DNA from 2 places in the Marivirga salinarum genome. Region 2 is predicted to be linked to the other one. Evidence: riboswitches for the same ligand, from Rfam matches in the RefSeq annotation. Region 2 holds a riboswitch; the other holds the start of a gene.
The links. A riboswitch is a leader RNA that binds a small molecule or an ion and turns the genes downstream of it on or off. The one in region 2 is predicted to bind thiamine pyrophosphate.

Region 1: linked by a shared signal. The riboswitch ahead of QYS49_RS03230 (class I SAM-dependent methyltransferase) and the one ahead of QYS49_RS08115 (TonB-dependent receptor) in region 2 are both predicted to bind thiamine pyrophosphate.

Annotation. Positions count from the first base shown of each region.
Region 1 is NZ_CP129971.1:739,517-750,820, reverse strand. It holds gene QYS49_RS03245 (GTP-binding protein) at 32-148, opposite strand; gene QYS49_RS03240 (DUF3185 family protein) at 287-478, opposite strand; gene QYS49_RS03235 (hypothetical protein) at 797-1,378, opposite strand; TPP riboswitch at 1,696-1,790, shown strand; gene QYS49_RS03230 (class I SAM-dependent methyltransferase) at 1,834-2,559, shown strand; gene QYS49_RS03225 (AIR synthase-related protein) at 2,559-3,623, shown strand; gene QYS49_RS03220 (thiamine phosphate synthase) at 3,620-4,246, shown strand; gene QYS49_RS03215 (Trm112 family protein) at 4,276-4,575, shown strand; gene QYS49_RS03210 (tetratricopeptide repeat protein) at 4,728-6,653, opposite strand; gene QYS49_RS03205 (Trm112 family protein) at 7,070-7,408, shown strand; gene QYS49_RS03200 (hypothetical protein) at 7,390-8,316, opposite strand; gene QYS49_RS03195 (DUF2715 domain-containing protein) at 8,384-9,028, opposite strand; gene QYS49_RS03190 (Trm112 family protein) at 9,365-9,640, shown strand; gene QYS49_RS03185 (hypothetical protein) at 9,737-10,423, opposite strand; gene QYS49_RS03180 (hypothetical protein) at 10,517-11,128, opposite strand; gene QYS49_RS03175 (hypothetical protein) at 11,248-11,304, opposite strand, start outside.
Region 2 is NZ_CP129971.1:1,900,201-1,911,504, forward strand. It holds gene QYS49_RS08090 (PKD domain-containing protein) at 419-1,669, shown strand; gene QYS49_RS08095 (hypothetical protein) at 2,031-2,234, shown strand; gene QYS49_RS08100 (hypothetical protein) at 2,336-2,656, shown strand; gene QYS49_RS08105 (DUF5606 family protein) at 3,243-3,674, shown strand; gene QYS49_RS08110 (DUF6687 family protein) at 3,749-4,804, opposite strand; gene QYS49_RS08115 (TonB-dependent receptor) at 4,891-7,359, opposite strand; TPP riboswitch at 7,414-7,510, opposite strand; TPP riboswitch at 7,677-7,771, opposite strand; gene QYS49_RS08120 (T9SS type A sorting domain-containing protein) at 7,936-11,304, shown strand, end outside.

The DNA of each region.
Region 1 (11,304 bases), 1.2 Mb from region 2:
TTACTAAATGGTATTTGTTAACGGTATGTTATTACTTCCTTTCGTTTCTGATTAATTGTTGATTGGCATACATGCACTCCGTCAAGGAGGTTTTCCCTGCATCTACATGCGCTAAGATTCCTATGGTTAAAACTATTTTTGCTGACATTGAAGTGCAAACTTAGGAAGATTGGGAGGGTTTTGGGCTGGGCTTGGATAATTTTGTATAGAATAGTAAGCACGCGTTACGAATGCGCGCTAATGGATATAGCCCAAGCGGATGCTTGGGCTAGGTATGTGGTATCATTTACCGTAGCTGTTTAATCCCCAAAATAATACAAAGACCTCCGCCAACCATTCCTATCCATGCCTCTATAGGTGTGTCGCCACTAAATGCTCTACTGATTTGTGAGCCTGCTGAATCATATACATCATACCCCCAAATTGCTAGTGCTACACCCGCAACAATAAGGATTATTCCAATTAGCTTCTTATTCATAGTTCTGTTATTTGTTTACAACATTTTAATATAGTCAATTATCATGACTTATTAATGTAAGCGCTATAATCAGCAAGAGAAAGAAGTGTAACGATATTGAATTCTTAGATTTTAGAACCGAAATGGATTTTTGGTAATATCAAATTAATAGACCGGAGGCTTTTCCTGCGAAACGAAGTAGATGGTACTATTTTACTCTTTCTTTAATTGTGCAATCCCTTTCTCCCAGTGAAAAGCAAAGAGTATTGCTGCTGTGCCGGCTGCAACAAAAAACAAAAAATGCCCTTTTGGACCAATGGTAGATACTATTTGCGGGTCTTATTGAACAGGCATTTTTATAGTTTTAACCAAAGAGCTAATAGGGATTACCTCCACTTGCTTGCCATACATGATGAAAATCACTTCTTTCGTCTTTCCAATCATTTTACCCTTTTTTACTTCTCCATCTGAAAATTGAATAGTAATAGGATCAAGCTTTTTAAGTTGCTTTTTTGAAATTGATCCATACCAATCCGCAGATACGTATAGGTAGGAAATGAGCACTATGAAAAATGTGAAATAGCGAAAGTTAGCAAACCAGCTTTTTTGGTCAAAACCAAAATATACTAACCGCGAATACCACTTGGGGTACTTCCCTTTCCAAGCCACATCTAGCTTGTAAATCAAATAAGTAAACAGCAAAGAAATCATAGTAAAAAGCAAGACTTGAAAATCAGAGAAAGGAGTGATCAGAAAGTCAAATACATCGGCATAATCAAAAATATTAATTCCGAACTCATCATACCTCTGATAATTAAATAGCATCCCAATCCCTACGGCAAAAATATAGGCTACCGTAATGATGGTTTGAAGCTCTTTGATCATTGCTTCATAAGCGTTTTTAATAATTCCTTCGTTCATAAAGTTAAAAGTAGAATTAATTACAAGATTAAGCGGGATTTTATATTTTTAATTTGAGATTCGATGACAATTTCTGATGTCACTTCTCCGCTACTGTAGGCGGCAGCTTTTTCAATTAAGCCTGCTGAAGGACTTTCCAAAACGGTTGCCTTATTGATCTTTCTATAGCATAAGCACAAGCGGACGCTTGCATTATACTATTTCAGTTAGTTTCAAGTTAGCACTAGTTCAAGCGCCCGCTTGGACCATTACGCTGTGCCTAAGGGATATTTTTTGAAAGCATTGCTTAAGTTTTTAATTATCCTTAGCTTCGTCTTATATTTTACATGGGGTGCCAACTGAACGGCTGAGATTATACCCAAATAACCTGATCTAGGTAATGCTAGCGTAGGAATTGTGAAAGCCATTCGAACTTCCTCTTCCCCTGCATGCAAAGGTCATAAATATTAAGTTCGATGACTGAAATTTCAAAAAAGGAAAAATTTGATGTCGCCACCGGTGAATTGCGCAATTGGCAAGGTAGGCAGGAGTGGTTTTTTAACAGAGACGATACCGACCACTACGAGGCCTATTACGAAGGACCTTATAAGCGCCAGGAAGTTTGGCAAAAAAGAACGCTGGAAGAACTCATAAAGAAAGATAGCCGCGTTGAAAGCTTATTGGAATATGGCTGTGGCACTACACGCTTTACAAGATGGTGGCATGAAATAGGGATTCAGGCTACAGGCGGTGATATTTCTCCTTTTATGCTGGCCCAGGGTGTTCACCTCTTCAATGGCGACCTTGTTCTAGCCGATTCTCATCATATGCCTTTTAAAAATCATACGTTTGACGCACTGGCCTTTATCACCACTTTCGAATACTACAAAAGACCAATAGAAGTAATCCGTGAAGCCGCAAGAGTAGGTAAATATGGGATTATCTTTGGGATGATGAACCGAAACACACCCAAATTGGTGCGAAGAAGGGTACAGCAGTTATTTGGACAAAACAATTATTACGTAACGGCTAATTTCTATACGCCTGCTTCATTAAAAGAACTTATTGCTGAGGCGCTTCCTGACAGGGATTATAGCATTCAGTGGAATGCAACTGGCTTACCCAAATGGTTTCCACGTCAGCAGTGGAAGTTACCTTATGGTGATTTCTTTGGTTTATATGTACAATTTAATGATGTGTGATGGCGGCTTTTGATGATCAATTTGGAAAAGTAGATGCTCAGGTGTTTAAAGAGGATTTACTGCATAAATGTGGGGCCAAAAGAGAAGAAGTAATTTGCGGCCCGAGATTTGGCGTTGATACGGCCATAATTGACTTAGGTAATGGAAATGCGTTGGCCACTTCTAGTGATCCGCTATCTCTGATTCCGTCTCTGGGTATGGAAATTTCAGCTCACTTATCCGTGCACCTATTGGCTAATGATATGTCTACTACCGGATTTGCTCCCCAGTATGCTCAGTTTGTACTCAATCTTCCGGTCAGTTTGTCTCGGGAAGATTTTAATTTGTATTGGGGCCACATAGATACGCTTTGCAAAAAAATAGGCATTAGTATTACGGGCGGACATACAGGCCAGATTCCCGGTCAGGAATCTACCATTTCCGGAGGAGGCACCATGTTTTTACAGGCTCCGAAAGACAAAATAGTAAGCAGTAATAATGCAAGAGTAGGCGATAGCATTATCATGACAAAACATGCGGCTTTATCATCCTCTTCCCTTTTAGCCAATGCTTTTCCTAAAACGGTAAGTGAAAAGTGCGGTAAGCAAACCCAAGAAATTGCGGCTAATAACTTTTGGGATCTTTCTGTATTGAAAGAAGCATTAGCGGCCTCCAGCATTCTGGAGCCAAACAAAGAATTGCATGCGATGCATGATGTAACAGAAGGCGGAATTTTAGGAGCATTGGATGAAATGGCGGATGCCTCGGGCTGCGGTTTCACAGTAGAATTAGATAAGATTAAACTGAATGAGGAGGTAAAGCAGATTACTGATTTGTTTGAGATCGACCCCTTTATCTCTATCGGTGCCGGTTCTATGCTGATGGCGGTAAAGCCGGGAAATGAAGACCGCTTGATCCAAGGGCTTTCAGAAGAAGGAGTTGAGGCTTATAAAATTGGAGAGTTTACGGAAGGCTCTTCCAAGCAGCTAGTGCAAACCAATGGAGAGCAGAAGCCTTTTACTTTTGATGGGGTGGATCCTTATTGGGCTGCATTTTTTAAAGCATTTCAAGCAGGATGGAAATGAAAAAACTAGCAGGACTTTATTTGGTGATTGACCCAAGTCAAGAGCACGAAAGCTTGTTGAACAAACTAAAGGCAGCTTTGAAAGGGGGCGTTGATATTGTACAGATTTGGGATCATTGGCCTGAGAATCAGAGCAAGGAAGCCAAATTAAAATTTATTAAGCGGGCTAAAGAATTGGTAATGGATTTTCAAGTGCCAATGCTTATGAATCAAGACTGGCGCTTGGCCTTAGAGACAGGATTAGATGGGGTACATTTTGACCGATTGCCTGCCGATTTTCCAACTATTCAGGCCAAACTGAAAGACCAATATATTGGCCTTACGGTTACGAATGATATGGAAGCCGTACTCATGGCTGAGCAAAATGGCTTGTCTTATATCAGTTTTTGCTCCGTTTTTCCATCTCCTTCGGTTGAAAGCTGTGATATTGTACAGCCCGAAAGCATCAAGAAAGCAACCAAAATCAGCAATATGCCCATTTTTCTTTCGGGAGGAATCAATCAAAAGAATTTAGAGCAATTGAAGGAGCTCCCCTTCCATGGTATTGCGGTTATTTCAGGCATCTTAAATGAAGCCGATCCTGAAGCAGCTGCCAAAAAATATAAAGAAAAGCTACAGTATTAAGAATATAGGGATTGAGATAATAAAAAATTATGCAAAGCAGACTATTAAAGAAAATGTGCTGCCCTTTTGATAAGGGTGATTTGAATATAAGTATTTTTAAACAGGAGGAAGAGGAAATTATTGAAGGGCTTTTGACTTGCTCAGCTTGTCAGCGTTATTTCCCTATTATTTATGGTATTCCAATCATGACCCCTGATGAATACAGACAAAAATCATTGGAAGCTCCGGTCATGAAGAAGTGGGGATTGGAATTGCCTGCTGGTGATCAAAGCTTTCGATTAGATGGACCTACGCATGCAAGAGCTTTGGAGATGGGTGGTGATGAATAAGAGGAGGGTAGGTTAAATGCTTTATGGAACCAGAAAAGTTGCCTAAAATGATTGACCACTATGCATAACATGGCGGGAACGAGGGTATTTCCTAAGATTCTACATGACCTCTTGCAGTCTGCTTCAAGCGTCCTCTTAAACCAATTGCTGTATTATTGAAGCTCCAATTCTTGACGACTCAACTCCAGCTGCTTTGCATTGATATACTGCTGCTTTTCCCCCATAATTTTTTGGAAGCGATCATTATCTTTTAAGTCTTCATAATATGGACTTTTCAGATACTCAATGGGAGGGGAAGGATCATTTTCAGGATTTAAACTGTCTAGCAGGTGTAAGGCTTTTTCTTTTTCTCCTTTGATAGCATAAGCTTCCATAAGTAGACCCGGAAGTGCTGAGTTTTTACCCCCCTCTTTCATCTTCTTTTCCAGGATAGTAATAGTAGTGTCTAGCCAGTAATTAGCGGAATCAATTTTGCCTTCTTCCATTAGTAAATAACTCAAGACATGAGTTTGATCAATATACTCCGATGGATTGAATGCAGGGCTTTGAATCAACTCATTCACATACTTTTTCGCAAGTGTTTGGTCCACATTTAAGGCCAAAACTGCACATGTCGCAGTTACTCTTATGTTTTGTGGGTCTGCAGCTTTAAACTTTCTAATTTGTGTTTTGGCCTGATCAGGCGTGCTGTAGAACAGATGCCAGAGCGCATAATAAAACTTTACGTCAAGGTTATCTTGCTTTAAAGAAATGGCTTTCTGGAGGTAAGCCGCTGATTTAGAAGGCATATCCAACAATAAGTATGTAAGCCCCATGCCAGCAAAAATTTTATAATTTAAAGGATTTGACTTGATGATTTTTTGATAGAGCCTAATCGCTTCCACTTGCCGGTTTTGTCGAATACTAATATCTGCTAAATTCGCCAATGCCAATAGATAATTAGGATTAAAAGTCAGTGCTTTTTGGTATTTCTCCTTAGCTTCAGCATAGTTTCCTTCACAACGGAAGGCTGTTCCCAAAGCCGTCCAAGTTTCTGCTCTTTTAGGTCCTAAAACCGTTGCTTTTTCCGCATATTTTTTGGCAGAATCTGCGAAGAAATTTGTGTAGAACCCCCTAAGATATCCTATTCCATAAGTCTCTGCTAGGCCCGCATAGGCCAAACTAAATTCAGGATCTAATGCAATTGCTTTTTTGAAGAGGTCGGCTGCTTCTTTAAAATTTTCATTTTCATAGGTGTTATATTTTTCCCTTGCTTTCAGATAGATATTGTAGGCCGCAAGATTATCGGTGGGTTTATCCTTTATTTTGGCTTTTTCTGCAGGGCTTAAAGTGGCTTTAAGATTACGTGCTACCTCTTCGGCTACCTGGGTCTGTATGGCAAAAACGTCATCCATTCTTTTGTCATAATTTTCTGCCCATGCCTGCTCTTCAGGGTCAAGCTGCACTAATTGACATGTGATGCGAAGCTGCTCGCCAGCTTTTCGAATACTTCCGGTGAGCAGATAGTTTACGTTCAGTTCTTCTCCTATTTCCTCTACTGTTTTTCCTTCTGTATCATAATCTCGAATAGTGAAATTACTCAAAACCCGTAAGTCCCCAATCTGCGAAATCTGTGTGAGAATATCCTCTGTAATTCCTTTGGCAAAGTAGGCATCTTCTGCGGTGCTCATGTTTTCAAAAGGTAATACTGCAATCGCTTTCTTCTCATCGGTAGTCTCAAGCGTGTCAGTAAAATTGAAGACCCTATCTGCCAATAACAAGATAATCGCAAGCGCCATCCCCCCGAAAATAAAAAAGTTAAGACGCTTTCCAGTTTGCTGATGAACAGAAGCCTCATTTTGTACCGTACTGGTTCGTTGAAAACCGGCAGGCGTCCACTCATAGATATAGGCGAAAATAACCCATATAGGGAAGCCTCCAATCAAGGCATACAAAACATAGCGGATCGCACTATCTGGAATTTTAAAGGCAGGAAATAAGATATCAGCTACTTGTAAAATTGCCCAGCCGATCACTACATAGGAAATGGCCGATTTGATAACATTTCGCCTTTGAAGCTCTTGAAAGAAGTTTGACATCTATAGTGGTTATGTAGCTAAAATCCTGTCTGCAGTAGGTAGAAACCGACTGCTAAACCTTAAAAGTAATATTATTTAAACTGTTTACCAACAGTATATTAAAGTAAACTGTGCACCAAAATATTCTGAAAAGAGAATTATTATATGTAATGAACAGTTTTGGTATATTTATATAGTAAAAGAGCAGGGTTGATTACTGAAAGTAATATAGTGGTTTTAGCGATATAATACCACCCTTATCGCACGTATTGCGTACTAAAAACGCGAGCGAATCAGCAAGCTAATCCAACAATTCTACAGCCAACAATTCTTTCCTAATACCAGCATATTCTTTTGCTGAAATATATTTGTACTCCACAGGATTATCGTGTACATAATCTAATTTCTGCTGGAATATTTCATTACTATCTTAATTTGTGGGAAAGATTTCCATCAATCTTGCCACCTTGCAGAGCCTGTCGGGAACGAGGCAAAGCAGACTATTAAAGAAAATGTGCTGCCCTTTTGACAAGGGTGATTTGAATATCAGTATTTTTAAACAGGAGGAAGAGGAAATTATTGAAGGACTTTTGACTTGCTCTGCTTGTCAGCGTTATTTCCCTATTATTTACGGTATTCCAATTATGACCCCTGATGAATACAGACAAAAATCATTGGAAGCGCCTGTCATGAAGAAGTGGGGATTGGAATTGCCAGCAGGAGATGAATTGGGTCAGCAACTTCTTACCTTTTTCAATCACTTCCAGTCGACATAAATGGGATTATTTTCATTGGAAAAACTATCGAATACATAATCCTCATCAGAATTCGTAAGACTTCTCGCATATAAGTAAAGTTCGCTGGCTTGACTAGAATTATTATAACCGCCAACTATAAATTGTTTAGCACTATTGTAGGTAGGGGTGATATGATCAAATTCAGAAGTAAAAGAGTGGAAATTATTTAAATCTTCGAAGAAATATACTTCTTCGAGTACATTAATTGAGTTACTTGCTCCCAAAACCAAATCTTGAGCGTTGGAAGAGAAATTTACATAAGTAAAATCTTTCACTGAGTTATTTGAATAAATTATTTCGTTATCACTTCCATCATTTGGCTTTTGTATTAATCTATAGGTGTCTGAATTAATGGCACCCATGTATTTTACAGTATAAGCCAAATCTCCTCCAGAAGAAATCGATAAAGAAGTAAACTCTGCAAAAGCATAGTTGGGAATTGAAGGCGAAGTTAATGTAGGAATATCCATATCGGGCCCATAAAAAGATAAAGAATTTCCGTTTAGAATATATAATGTAGAGTCGTCTTCACTCCAGTCGAATGATTTTACATCCGTATAACTTGAAAGTATTGTCAATACCGTTCCAGTGCTGTCGATGATCTCAATCAGGTTATCTTTATTCAAAAAAGCAAACTTTTTTCCACTATGGCTTACAGATATTTTAGTCTTAGTATTTTCAGGAGTTCCAGTAATCTTCTGGGGAATAGACTCAATATCAGCAAGATAATAAACGTCATTTTCGTAGATAAATGCAATATTTGTAATGTCCGGCTTTAATGATTCCTCTAATTGTTCAATATATTCCTTAGAAACAAAAGGGTTTTCTGCCTCACAAGAGGATAATAAAAGACAAACAAAAAAGAACTTTATAGTATTTAGTTTCATTATAAACAGATTAATCAGATAGTTAGACAGCTAATAATTTTATAGGGAATATTGCAAGAGTAAAAGTTTAAAAGAAATAAGTAATCCCTAATCCGTTAGACCAAACTCTATGTGCAATTCCTAATGATGAATTAAAGTTTACACTGGAAGGATCAGAATTACCGATTTCAAAAAAGATATGATACATTGAATGGGCATCAATTGACCAATTTTCATTTAATGCATAATGGAACTCGATAGTTGGGGTTATCCCGCCTCTTCCACTAATAAATGATTCAGTAGAATTTACAAAGTCATCTGAAATAGAGGTCTCATACATGACAAAATAATATCCGGAATGTACTCCAGGCTTAATTTGAAAGTTTCTATTTACTTGTAGATTCCATAAAAAAATAAGATTCAGGGATAAGATTTTATAATCAGAATACTTGGCTGTCCCATAGGTGGTATTACTCGTTAAATAGTAAAATTCCTCTTCTTTAGGACTAAAATTAAAGTAGCCTAATTCACCACCTAAAGTAAGTGAGCCATTCTCTTTAATTAGTCCAAGTTTATGACCTACTGTAGGATTATAGACAAATTTTCCTTCTCCTTGAAAAAGAGCATAGTCTGATGAATATCTTAACCCTAGTTTTTTATCTCTACTTTGAGAATAGCTGATGGTTATCGTAAAAATCAGCAATAGAACAGAAATCGTTATTTTTTTAGTCATTAGATTATAATAACAACTCGTCTTACGCAATAGTCTATTGAAGTAGACAAGTTTTTGATTTTTTACATTAGCCTGCTAAACTACATACTTTCACAAAGGAAAGAAAGCTAAATTCAGTATTTTAGTTTGCGTATACCGTAAAAGTATAGTAGTTTAATGTATATACTATATGGTTATGATGTTTTAAGAGAGTTTAATGTTGAGTGAATCTTTGATTTCAATTCCTTCTTCCCGTCATGCTCCGCATTGTGGCATTAAAAACTTAAATACCCCATCAAATGAACATCTAACAAGACCCTTTCCAACACCAAAATCAATTGAAGAAGAATAAAGAAAATGTGCTGCCCTTTTGATAAGGGCGATTTGAATATCAGTATTTTTAAACAGGAGGATGAGGAAATTATTGAGGGACTTTTGACTTGCTCAGCTTGTCAGCGTTATTTCCCGATTATTTACGGTATCCCGATCATGACCCCTGATGAATACAGACAAAAATCATTGGAGGCTCCGGTCATGAAGAAGTGGGGATTGGATTTGCCAGCAGGGGATCAAAGTTTTCGATTAGATGGACCTACGCATGCAAGAGCTTTGGAGATGGGCGGTGATGAATGAAAGGTGGGAGGTTAAATGGGCTTTTATGGAACCTGAAAAGTTGCCTAAAATGATTGACCACCATGCAGGCATGGCGGGAACGGGGGAGTACGGGTGCTAAATAGCATTTAACTTTTCTAAAAGTACTATATATTTTTTGGCTTCTTGAATTTTAGGTTGATTGTCATAAACAGTTAGAGCTCTAAGTAAAAGCTCTCTTACTTGAATATCTAGAGCATTATAGCAAAGTAAAGAATTTAATTTTCCAGCTATATTTATTTCTATATCTTCAGATTCTAAATTGTCCATGTAATCTTTTACCTCATTGTAGTACTTTTGTTTATTGTAATTCTTCGAATTCCACTTATTCCGACTAGGAAGAAAGAAATTTACATGCATGAATATTTCAGTTTTTCCATCTGTGGTTTCAATAAATGTATCTAACTCTCTTTTTAGGAATATGGAAAATTCGGGTTCAAAAAATTTATAGCTAAAATAAATATTCTCATTAATTACCTTCTCAATCTCACCGTTATTAATGAAAAGATGTAATAATGCTTGCCCATCTAGCCCTGATTCTAAAATGGCTTCTGGGTAAGTAAAATTAGTTTCAAGTTGATGGTTAATGTGAGTTATTCGAGATTCTTTATTATTTGTTTTAAAATCGCCATTGACTTTGTAGAAAATGTCTTGCACTTGGATTTGTGCAAATATGGTATTGTTTCCAAAAAACACAATTAGAATAAACGTAAAAGAAATACATTTAAAAACAGAATTCAACTTTGTTTTGAAACCAATATTCATAAGTACTTTTTTGTCAAAATAATTTTATCGTTACTATATAGCAATTTAAGTATTTGTTTAACATCAATTCCAATTGGGTCTTTGATATTTAATTTAGTTTTGATCAAATTTATTTTCCAATTCCAGTTTATATTCTTGAATCTCCTCAAATTTATTAATACCTAATATCTCGGTTAACCTTAAAAAAGAGATTTTATCTTTGAAATGGAGATATTCTAGCAATGGTTTTAGATATTTTTCTTGCCCATTATACATTCTTCGAAATTGAATTGAATGTTTTTTCTTATTAAAACATAAGGTCATCCAATTACTAGTTCCGTTTTCACTATACGGGTCAAAAATCGGTTGTGCACTTTTAAATTGAGAATAATAATTGCCAAAAATGAACTCTAACTTGTTTATCTGATCGAGATCAATTTTCTGATCATTTATAAATATCTCTGTGCTGCCAAACTTTAGCTGTCCCATCAACTTTCCTTTTAGAGGTTGTATTTTACCCCTCACCACTACTGCCCTAACAAAATAATAAAGCATTACCGTAAACAGAATTCCAGAGATAGCTTGATTAATTGTTTGTGATATTGTAAAAAAATGGTTTAAGATGAGAATTAGTATTGCAAGAATCATAGCAACTATTCCTAGAATATCACTAATCGAATATTGCTTTCTTTTATCGGGAATAAAGATGTCAAATTTTAATTCCATTTATCTAAAAGTTACCTTATTGGGTTGGCGATAATGAATGAAAGGTAGAAGACCACCATGCAGAGGCATGGCGGGAACGGGGATTTATTCTTGAATAGAATTAATTTTATTACTAATATTTAATGAAAGGTAAGAGCTATTTTATGAGTTGCAGAGTTTTCATAATCTATAGATCC
Region 2 (11,304 bases):
CTAGAAACATCAGCGGGACACGGAGAAAGAAGAACCTGCCCAATCACTGAAAGTAGAGTTGCCAAAACTGCAGAAAACGTTTCAATGCACATGCTAAGGATTTTGCATCAATACTATGAGATGGTATTGAATAAGGCTTAACAGGAGCCGTGTACGATGGTCTGTAAGCACGGTTCTGTGAGAGGGCTTGAGATAGGAAGTTTTATTTTCCTATCTTTACCCTACTCTATTATGCAAATTCGTACCAATTATTAATGGAACTCAAGTCGCTATGTAATTACCTAACGGTACGTTAGTATAAATGTGTGCGTTTAACATTTTGAAATACGACTATTTCAAAATACTTTTGTATGCTAAAATTTTAAATCCTAATTGATGCCTTTTAAGGTTACTTTTCATCTTTTCAATAATAAAAAACATGCCTAGTAAGTATATTTACCTAATCTTAATATTTTTAGTCAGTTTATCCTGTACAGATGAACCAGAAACAGAAGCCCTCGAAGTAAGATCATTATCCTATACCAATAATAGCACTACCATAAAAGTAGGTGAAGGCTTTGCCAGTGATGCTCCTGAAGTGGATGGAAGTGGCACTTTAACCTTTTCAATTGCAGATGTTTCTGTCAGCAACTTTGAAGGTATCACAATAGAGGACTCTACAGGAGTTATCACTGTGGCTGAAGGTAATACGCTTGAAGGAGGTATTAACTACGTTATTGCTGTGGCAGTTTCTAATGATGATGTTACTGAAGTCTTTGAAAGTGCCTTTACGATAGAAATGGTTGCCTTAGACCTGCCAAGAAACCTGATTTATTCAGTAGACTCAATTGCCGTTCCTTTGGCAACGAATTCAAGTAGTGTAGCACCAACTTTAGATGGCTTATCACCATTTAGCTTCACTATAGAAAATGAGGCAGAAGTGCCGGGGTTTTTAAGTATCAACGAAGAAACTGGAGTGATCAACGTCAATGGTGAAACTTCAGAAGTTGGTACGTATAAAATTAATCTATTAGTGGCTAATGAGGATGGCGCAACTAGTTTTGAAGCAGCTTATACCGTAAAAATATTGGCCCCAGAGGCCATAGCTGGCTTCTCCTTTAGTATTAATCAGAATAACGCTTATACAATTGACTTTACAAATACTTCACAAAATGCGGTTTCTTATACGTGGGATTTTGGAGATGGTAGTACATCAAATGAAGAAAATCCAAGCCACACTTATAATGATGACGGAGAATATGAGGTAGTATTAACGGCCACCAATAGTGATGGCTTTGACAGCCAGTATGCAGAAACAATTTGTGTAGCTGACTTAGCTGGTATGTATAATGTTGTTGGATCATCACCAGATGCTGGTGTAAGTAATCTTGAATATACAGCTGAAATAGTTAAAATTGCTCCTGGTGAGTATTATTTCTTGCCTACTAGTGCTTATGCGGTGTCATTAGGTTATTCTGGTGCTTTTGCTGTTCCAACTATCTTTACTGATGTTTGTGGTGAATTAGAAATTCCTGCTCAAAACCTAGGTGGTGATTTGGATGGCTTCCAACAATTCTCAAATGATGTAGCTGGAGAAGGATCGATTGATCCTGAGACTGGTGTCATTACATTTGAGTATATTATTAGTGGGTTAGGGTCTCAAATAGATGTATTTACTCCAGTTGAATAATTTTTTAAAGGAAATAATTAAATGTTTATATTTTAGGATTGCTTCTGATATTCTTTGGAAGTAGTTCCTAAGATGAAGATTTCACAGGTTGTGGTACATTAATCTCTGTGTCCGGTGTTTCAGCTTTAGTTAATGTGTCTGATGTTGCTTCTGCATATAATGAGAGCAGTGAAGATACTATGGGGGTTACACTTACACTAAGTGAATTTCAGTCTAGTGCAGATGCTGTTTTGATGCATCTTAAATAGGTGGCGAAGCTACTATAGGTGATGGTTATATTTTTATAAATTAATATGGATTAGGTCTTGCTAAAAAGGTTATACCTGCTACATCTGATATACAATCTCTTACTTGGAATATAGTGATCTTTGATGATTGCGTTGGTGAGAATGCCGAAACGATTGAATTATATTTCGGTGATGAAAGATCTGCTAATGTAAATATTGAACCAACTACAACGAGTTTCTCTATTGTTAATTTTAGAAGTGATTTGGCAGTTGCTTCCACGGCATGGGGAGATGATTTAGATGGAAATCCTATTGCAGTTGAAGCTCCAGATGATTAATCTATTGATATTGCAGATATTAATATGGATTGGGAATTGTATGACACAGACTTCAATTTAATTAACTATTCTTGGTTTTGATAATCCAGAAGAAATGATTATTGCTAACTTTGGTAGATGGAGACTATTATCTAGTTCCCATTCAGTATGCATCTGTGGATATAGACCCTCTTGATCCTGTAAGATATCCTTTATTGTTTGACTTCACAAGATGTGGTTCAACTTTAAATGCTAGCCCAGTAATTAATGGCTTTACTACAGCAGGTTTCGATAATGGTGATGAGACTTATTCCCAAGCAATTGTTGATTATACTGTTACTGAAGAAGGAGATAATGTTACTATAAATGATGGTGTTTCAGATATTGCTTCAGGTAAAATGGAGCAATTACAAACTATAATTTCTCAACGAGATAGAAAGTAATATTATTTAATAAATAGAAAAGCAGGGTCGTAAGGCTCTGCTTTTTTGTTTGCCTTGGATGCAGACATATCCAATGGGTTGAATGAAACCCAAGTTGCCTAACCAGAGGGAAGACAATGCAAAGCCAAGGGCGTTGATGGCAACGACAGTTTTATTTTCCTATCTTTACCCTACTCGATTTCTGGTGACCACAAATAAAATATGACAGCCAAAGGCTGTTTTGTGTTAACCACAAAGATTACACTGAGAATTTCACAAAGGACTCAAAGGGATAGGCCATAACTTATATTTTTACCAAAAGAACTCGAAATACACAAGTAAGATCAGTAGTAAATTTTTTGCCACAGCGAAAAAGCTTTTGTTTTCCCTGCCTGCTTCAGACAGCTTTTGCTTCTTTTGTGGTTAATTTTTCCATAGTCGGTGTTCCACCGACCATCTTTTTGCTTGGGTTTAACTATTTGTATTTTACTTCATAAATCTGCGGTTTCCTATTAAAATCATATTTTCCTCAAAATCCATCCCCCAATTTTGTGAAAACGGAAATGTTTGCACTAAATTCGTCCATCAATTTTTAAGAAGATAAAACATGACTTTAAAAGATATAGCTTCAGTTACAGGAAAAGGCGGTTTGTTTCAGGTAGTAAAACCTTCAAGAACAGGCGTTATTTTAGAATCCTTAGATGAGAAAAAGCAAAAGCTTGTAGCTCACGCACACGATAGAGTATCCATATTGGATGAAATATCCATTTATACCACTGATGCAGAAGGGAATGTTCCTTTACAGAAGATTTTTAATACTATGCATGAAGAATTTGGTGACGATTTAGGAATAGATGCTAAATCTTCAAAAGAAGAGATTATGGCTTTCTTAAAGCACGTACTACCTAATTACGATGAAAATCAGGTTTATCCTTCTGATGTAAAGAAATTAGTGAGCTGGTATAATACTTTATTAAAAGAGGCACCTGAGGTATTGACTGCTAAAGGCGAAGAAAAGAAAGATGAAGAAAAAGAGTAATTTGATTTAGTAGAAATAAGATTTTATGCCTTCCAAGTTTTCAAAACTTGGAAGGTTTTTTATTTCATTCAAGCTTAGGCGAAAACCATTTCATTCAATTTTCTAACCTCCTTCCAATCCAAAGTTACACCTTTTGATAGCCTCTCATAATGGCTTCTAAAGTAATTAATGCAAATATTCTGAAAATCATCGGGGCTAATACTTGAGGCATAAACTGGTCTGAAACAAGGACTCTGAAAGCGTTCTTTCTTACTTAATTTTTCTCCTTTTAAGCGCAGAATAGGAGCTGTATCTGTAAAATGTTCTGCTTCCCATGTTTTACCGCTTTCTTCAATTTCATTCAATTGATCACATAGCTTTTCCATGCTGATTCTTGGGAAATGCTGGCGAGTGGTATTGATCCAAGTGGTGTATTTATATTCTAATTCATATCGGTTATCCGAATAAATACTCATGACCATATCAGCAGATTGACTTTTGCTATAAAGGGCATAATAATGCAATGGTTCATTGGCATATACAATTTGCATCCTGATATCATCAATTGTTTCCTGGTTATCAATTTTTTCAAGATGGTTCAAGACTAAATTGAATTCTTCTGTATAAGGAACTTCAGCAATAGGTAAATCCACCACTTTGCTGAAAGCATCTAAAAAGTGAATGTATTTAGGGACACAGGCTTCCATTTCCTTTTCTGCTATTTCAGGAGCACCAAAAGGAGGGTAGAATAATTCAGCTTCTTCTTTATTCAGCCAACAGACTAGTTTTAAGGCTTTTTTCCATTCAGAATATTCAAAATTAATCTCTCTGAAATCTCCAATCTGAGCCATTTCAGTCAATAAATCATAATGCTTTAATGCTTCCTTTGGATTGAAAACAGCCCATACACCCAAAAATCCATCAATATCATAATGGTTATTGGTGACATATTTTTTATCCAGTTTTGGTAGATTGTTTTGAATTGCTTTTAAAACAATTTCAGTGCTGGTATCTGCTTCACAATTCTTGGGAACTGGCGCTCCTCGCCAATGCGATAAATCAAATCCCTGAGGATGATGGGCATCGACTACCAAAACTTCATCAGGATATTTTTTGATGTCGTAGAAGGGGATGAAAGTTTTATCAGTCATAATTGGCTTTTTGAAATTGAAAGTAGCTTTTCCAAAGTTCTAAACTTTGGAAAAGCTATCTATTAATAATTATCAGGTAGTTCTTCTTAAAATCTTAGATTTAAACCTAATAAATAATTTGCGCCTGCTTGAGGATATAAATAATTCTCTCTTACTTCATATGATCCGGCATTGTAGCCGAATGTATAACCGTTTGAAGAATACATTTCGTTAAATATATTATTCACCATCAATTTCAGCTCTGCAGTTTTTAAGAATGGTAAGCCAAATTTGTAGCTTCCTACGAAATCACTTACAAAATATGGATCTAAGGCTCTATTATCATTAGAGGTATTATCCAAATATTGTTTCCCTACATATTTTCCTAGTAGCGTAAATTTCAATCCTCTCACTGGCTGATAATTGATTTCTCCGGCAGCTATGATGTTTGGAGAGAATGAAATATCTGTATCGCTATATTCATTTTCAATCACATTATATTCATCCCAGTTTTCGCCATAATCATAAATTACCTCTGTAAAGTTGGCTATTTTATTTTGGCTGAAAGTGGCATTACCACCTATTGATAATTGTTGAGTTAATTGATAAGCACCAATCAATTCTATTCCCCTTCTATAGCTATTTTCCACATTAGTTCTAATGCTTGACCCGACATCGTTCAATTCCCCCGTAAGGACTAATTGATTAGTGTAATCCATATAATAGAAAATGGCCTCCGCACTGAAATTGCTTCCTTGTTTTTTATAACCAAATTCATAATCATATAAAGTTTCTGGCTGCGGTGTTACATCTTGAGGCGCATCAACAAAATCATTTCTTACCGGTTCTCTATTAGCTACAGCAACAGAAGCATATAATTGACTGTTATTAGGTAAACTGTAAGTTAAACCTGCTTTAGGATTAAAGAAAAAGTATTCACCACCTGTGTCAATAGTAGTTAAGTCATTGTCAATCCCTTGAGTAACATAATTGATATTTCTGATTTGCATATCAGCAAACATATTCAATTTCTCATTGAGTTGATAATTAGCTTTTAGGAAGGTGTTAAAATCATATTTTCTTCCATAGTTATCGTAGTAACGCTCTCTAATTTTAGATTCACCAGCAAATCTTGCCCAGATGATTTCACCAAAATGATCTCCGTCATACTCATTATAAGCTCCTCCTAAAGTAACATCCCAATCACCTTCTTGATAATTCAAACTATAGGTCAAGCCATAAAAATGGTTGTCTAGCCATCTTCTTCTAACCAAATCAGTAGAGGAAATAGTGCTGTCTCCAATCACAACATCATTTAATTGATAATCAGCGAAATCATCATCATTTCTGTATTGCTCATAATAACCTCTACCATAAGTATAGTGGAGAGCTGCGTTGGCTTGTATGTTATCAGTAAATTGATGTGACAAGTGGAGTTGATAGTGATCTTGCTGATAATTATCAGTCTCATTATCATATAAATAGTAATTGAATGTCCTGCCAGAATTCAGAAGATTTTCAGCTTGATCTTCTGTATAACCATTATTTAGGATTACTTCCTGCATACCTTCTTCATTATTTTCTAAACGAGCTTCCGGTGTGCCCCACCAGCTTTGATAAGTTTTTTCTTTTCCGCCAAAAGCCAAAGCTTTCACGATAGTTTTGTCACCGTAATAAGCACCGGAAAGGAAGTAAGATTGCATATCAGAAGTTGCTCGGTCTATATATCCATCCGAATGAATGGAAGAAAGGCGTCCTTCAAAAGACCAGCCACTATTGGTAATTCCCGAATTGAAAATCACATTATGCTTCCTTGTGTTGAAAGAGCCATAAGAATTATTTACTTCTCCAAAAGCATCTTGAGATGGAGTAGAAGTTTGCATATTTACCGATGCACCAAAAGCAGCAGCCCCGTTAGTTGAAGTTCCTACCCCTCTTTGGATTTGGATATTATCCACGGAGCTAGCTAAGTCCGGCATATTCACCCAGAAAGTTCCATGAGATTCCGAATCGTTGATTGGAATTCCATTTATTGTGACATTAATTCTAGTTCCATCACTACCTCTGATTCTCATTCCAGTATAACCAACCCCTGCTCCAGCATCTGAAGTGGTCACCATTGAAGGTGTGTAATTCAACAGCATAGGCATATCCTGTCCTAGATTTTGCCTTTCCAGCTCTGCCTTCTTAATATTGGTAAAGGTAGTAGGTGTATTTTCATCTGCTCTTGTAGCTGAAACCATTACCTCATCCGTAATCTGAATATCTCTTTCTAATTCAAAATTAAGGGTCAAATCCTGATTTTCGAGTTGTACTGTTTTAACAGCTTGCTTAAAGCCGATATAAGAAACCTTGATTTCATATTTACCGGCATTAACATTATTGATGCGGTAATTTCCATCAATATCAGTGGCACTTCCTTTTTGAAGGGATTCTATCACTACACTTGCACCCACTAAAGGCGAGTTGTCTTCTTGGGAAACTACTTTCCCACTAATGCTGCTTTGAGCCATTAAATGCATACTCATAACCACAGCCAAAGCAGTTAATAACCACTTTTTTGTAAATTGTAACATTGTTTAAATTGTTTGTTAGTGAAACTCATGGAGGCGGGGTAATTACCTCCTTTCATTTTCCTTAACCAAAATCCCTGCGACCGCATTATCGGCATCAGGTTCATTGGGTATGATCTCAGCCCGTTGTATTAAGGCACCCCAGCGTAGATACGCTTTATCTTTACAATAGATTTACAAGAACAATTGTTCCTGAAATCTTATTTTTATTCATTTTATGTAATTGATTTATAATATTTAATTTCACAGAAATTTATTATTTGGCACTGAATCCCGATTGCTATCGGGACAAGTTTCTCTCATGTAATTGCCTAATAGGCTCTATTTAAATTCAAAATTCCTACGCTCGCATTACCGAGTTCAGGTTCAGGGTATATTCTCAGCCCGTTATATTAAGGCACCCCTTATTGATGCTGCAAGTATAAGAGGGAAATTCTGAGGAAACAAATTTTATTTCAGCATTTTGGTTTTTCTTTACCTTTGTACGCTTGATTTTAGGTTAATGATTTTTAATATATTAATTTTGAAATTGGGTTTAAAATATCTTATTCTAATTTTCAATTTTAAGCATAGTTTTTAATGAAAAAATTCTACTCTCCCCTCAAATCTCTATTATCTTTATTTTTTATTTTATTTGCTTTAAACGTTCATGCTGCTGACTATTTTTGGATAGGGGGTAGTGGTGATATTAATGATTTAAATCACTGGGCAACAACTAGTGGCGGATCAACTCTGCATACAAATCTGCCCGGTGAAGATGATGATTTATTTTTTGATGCTAATTCATTTTCTGCAGATGGTCAAACTGTTACATTTAATGTAAATATAGGTGTACGGGATTTTAATGCTAGTAATGTCAGTAATGCCATAATTTTCACTGGAAGTGGGGATTTTAATATATATGGCTCACTATACATTGGGGTTAGTGTAGAATTAGACCTTGACTCCAATCGTTTAAGCTTTTACAGTAATGAGGATGGGGAGGAAATAGAAATTGCACAAGGCAATATGGATATTGATGACCCTAAATCAAATAATATTAGTTTTTTAGGTTCTGGTAGCTATACCTTCCTAAGCAATTTTTCTGCAGCGAATGTTTTTCACTATTCAGGGACTATAATATTTGGTGCCAATGAATTTGATTTTGGCTATTTTAATTCCATAAATAATGTAGCCAAACATATTGACATTACTAATGCTATTATCAATTTATCTCATTGGAGTATTGCCTCTTACGATGTGATTACATTGGAGTCGGCAAATTCGACCATAAATGTAAGCAGAGACTTTAAAGGGAATAATTTAGATTATTTCGATGTAAATATTTTAATGCCCGATTTTTTTAATACAGTTAGCATAGAGGACGATAACTCCTTTGATAATTTAACAGTAGCAGCAGGTATTGAAGTTGAATTTCAAGCAGAAAGTCAACAAACTATCACAAATGCCTTGACTGTTAATGGAACCGCATCAGAGGTGGTAGAATTTGTTAGCTCTACTGAGGGTAGTACTGCAACCATTATTGGGTCTGGAATAAATGTTTCAGGAGATTATTTAAATATTACTGATGTCGATTTCACAGGTTCAGGCACTTTTAGTTTAGAAAATTCCCTTGTTTTAGACGATTCCCAGGGTTGGGAAATCAACTCAGTACCAACACCAACTGGGAATGGACAATTTTATTTCTCAAAGATTTATAGTGACAGTATATATTTAGGCTTGACTGCGGGCGGTGGGCAGGAACGAATAGTTTTTATTCGTGAAGGTACTTACCCAGATGTAACTGTAGCAGATGATACTGAATATACAGCCAATACTACATTTGGACAGGGTCAATTAGTTGGCACTGATACTTATGTAATATATCAAGGTAACGATAAGCAAGTAAAAATCGATGGCTTGCAACCGAATACTGAATATTATTTTTCCAGAATGGAAGTGAACTCCACGCCTGACAATTCAAGTGTTAAATATCAAAGTACTTCTACCAGTTTTGCAAAAATTATGACAACTCTGGAAAGCGGAAATATATACATGCATAATGGAGAAGTCAGTGTAAATACCGGAGATAGTTTTTATGATGAAGGTGGAAATGGTTCTTATTTTCCTAATAAAGAACAAGTTCTAACCTTAAATTCAGCAGAAGCTGGAAAATCTGTGAAATTGACTTTTAATGAATTGGAAGTTCGATCTTATGAAAAGCTTAGGATTTTTGATGGTGCAGATACTACAGCAACACTTTTAGAATCTTATTCTGGTGATACCCATAGTTTACCTTTAAGTGTTTCTTCATCAGGGGAGTCTTTAACAGTTAAATTTGAAAGTGCTGATTTTGAGACAAGTAGTTTTAGTTCTAAGGGTTGGCAGGCTGATGTGGATATTACATTGCCTGCTCCAACACAAATGGCTTCTGAATTGACAGTTGAAAATATATCTGATTCAACAATTCGAATCAAATTTTATTTGGGTAATGGTGATGATAGAATGATTTTAATTCAAAAAGGAACTAGTCCTATCACTTTTACACCAACTGATAATCAATCTTATGCGGATGATTTTGAAATCGGCACTGTAAGAAATATTAGAGCAAATAATATTTCTAGTTTCGGTTCAGGTTGGTATGTTACGATGGATAAACTTGATTTTGCCTCTGAGTATACAGTTAAAATCATAGAATATAATGAGAGTAATGGAGAGATTACTTATGCTGAGGAAAGTTATGAAACAGTAGTAGACAATATAATAGAGGCTCCTTCAGATGATTTTTCAAAATATGACTTAGATTTTTATTCATATGATCAGCCTTTTGTAAAAATCGAAAAAATAAGACTGAGTGGTCCTCGAGTTGACCCTTCTTCAGATTTTCGAAATGAAAAAGAAGCAAATTATTTTTTTCTAATAAGTGAACAACCCATATCTGAAAGTTTATTGAGAGAGACACTTAAAGATAATACTCGATTTCAAGCAAATGAACAATTTGGATTAGGTACTGAAATTGCAGAGGGAGTTTTCGTTGTTACTAAAAGAGATAATACTTTTTACGATACAGAAATTTCTGGACTTAAACCCTCAACAGATTACTATTTTGCAACTATGCTTTTCAGAGAAAACCGAGTGGGTTTAACTTATGGTTGGAACACATTAAGGTTTAATAAATTTACTACAAGACCGGAAAACTCCATCTTTTTAAATGATACTGTGGATTATATCGACTCTGTTAAGTTTTTATATGACCCTACTGGTTTTGCAGGTACTATTTGGAATTATGAGGATATAACACAAACATTCTACCCAGAACAAAGTACAGATAAGTTATCTTATCAAAATTTAGGAATTGATAGTCGAGTTGGAGGGAATACCATTTTTGATTTAAGAGTTTTTGATGGCACTGATTCTCTAGCACCATTACTAATTGATTATGAAGAGTTAACAGTTGACGGTATAAACTCTGATTCAGTAATTCAAGCTACGAATAGCCAAGGGGCATTAACATTTGTGTATAAAAAATTATGGTCAGGATATACGCATAAAGGATTTTATGGGAGATTATTTCCAGTTCAAGCAGGTGAACAAGAACCAACTCAAAGTGTTTCAAATTTTGAAGCGACTACTACGAAAGAAGGAACGGCAGATATTAATTTTGTTCGTGGTAATGGGGATAGAGTTGTAGCCACCATAGTAAACAGATATGAGGAGTCCCCAAGCTATATAGATGGATTGGATTACCAATTCAATAAAACCCTTAAAGACTTTTTTACTAATGGAAGTCAAGTGGTTTACAATGGTGCAGGCAATAATTTTTCCATAAATAATTTAGTGCCAGGAAAGTCCTATGACATATATTTTGCCGAAGCTAATGGGGAGGGGAAGAATATTGCTTATGCACAGGCAAAAAAGTACACTTTTAATGTGCCTGAAAACAGACCCACGATCGCAGCTAAAAACTTA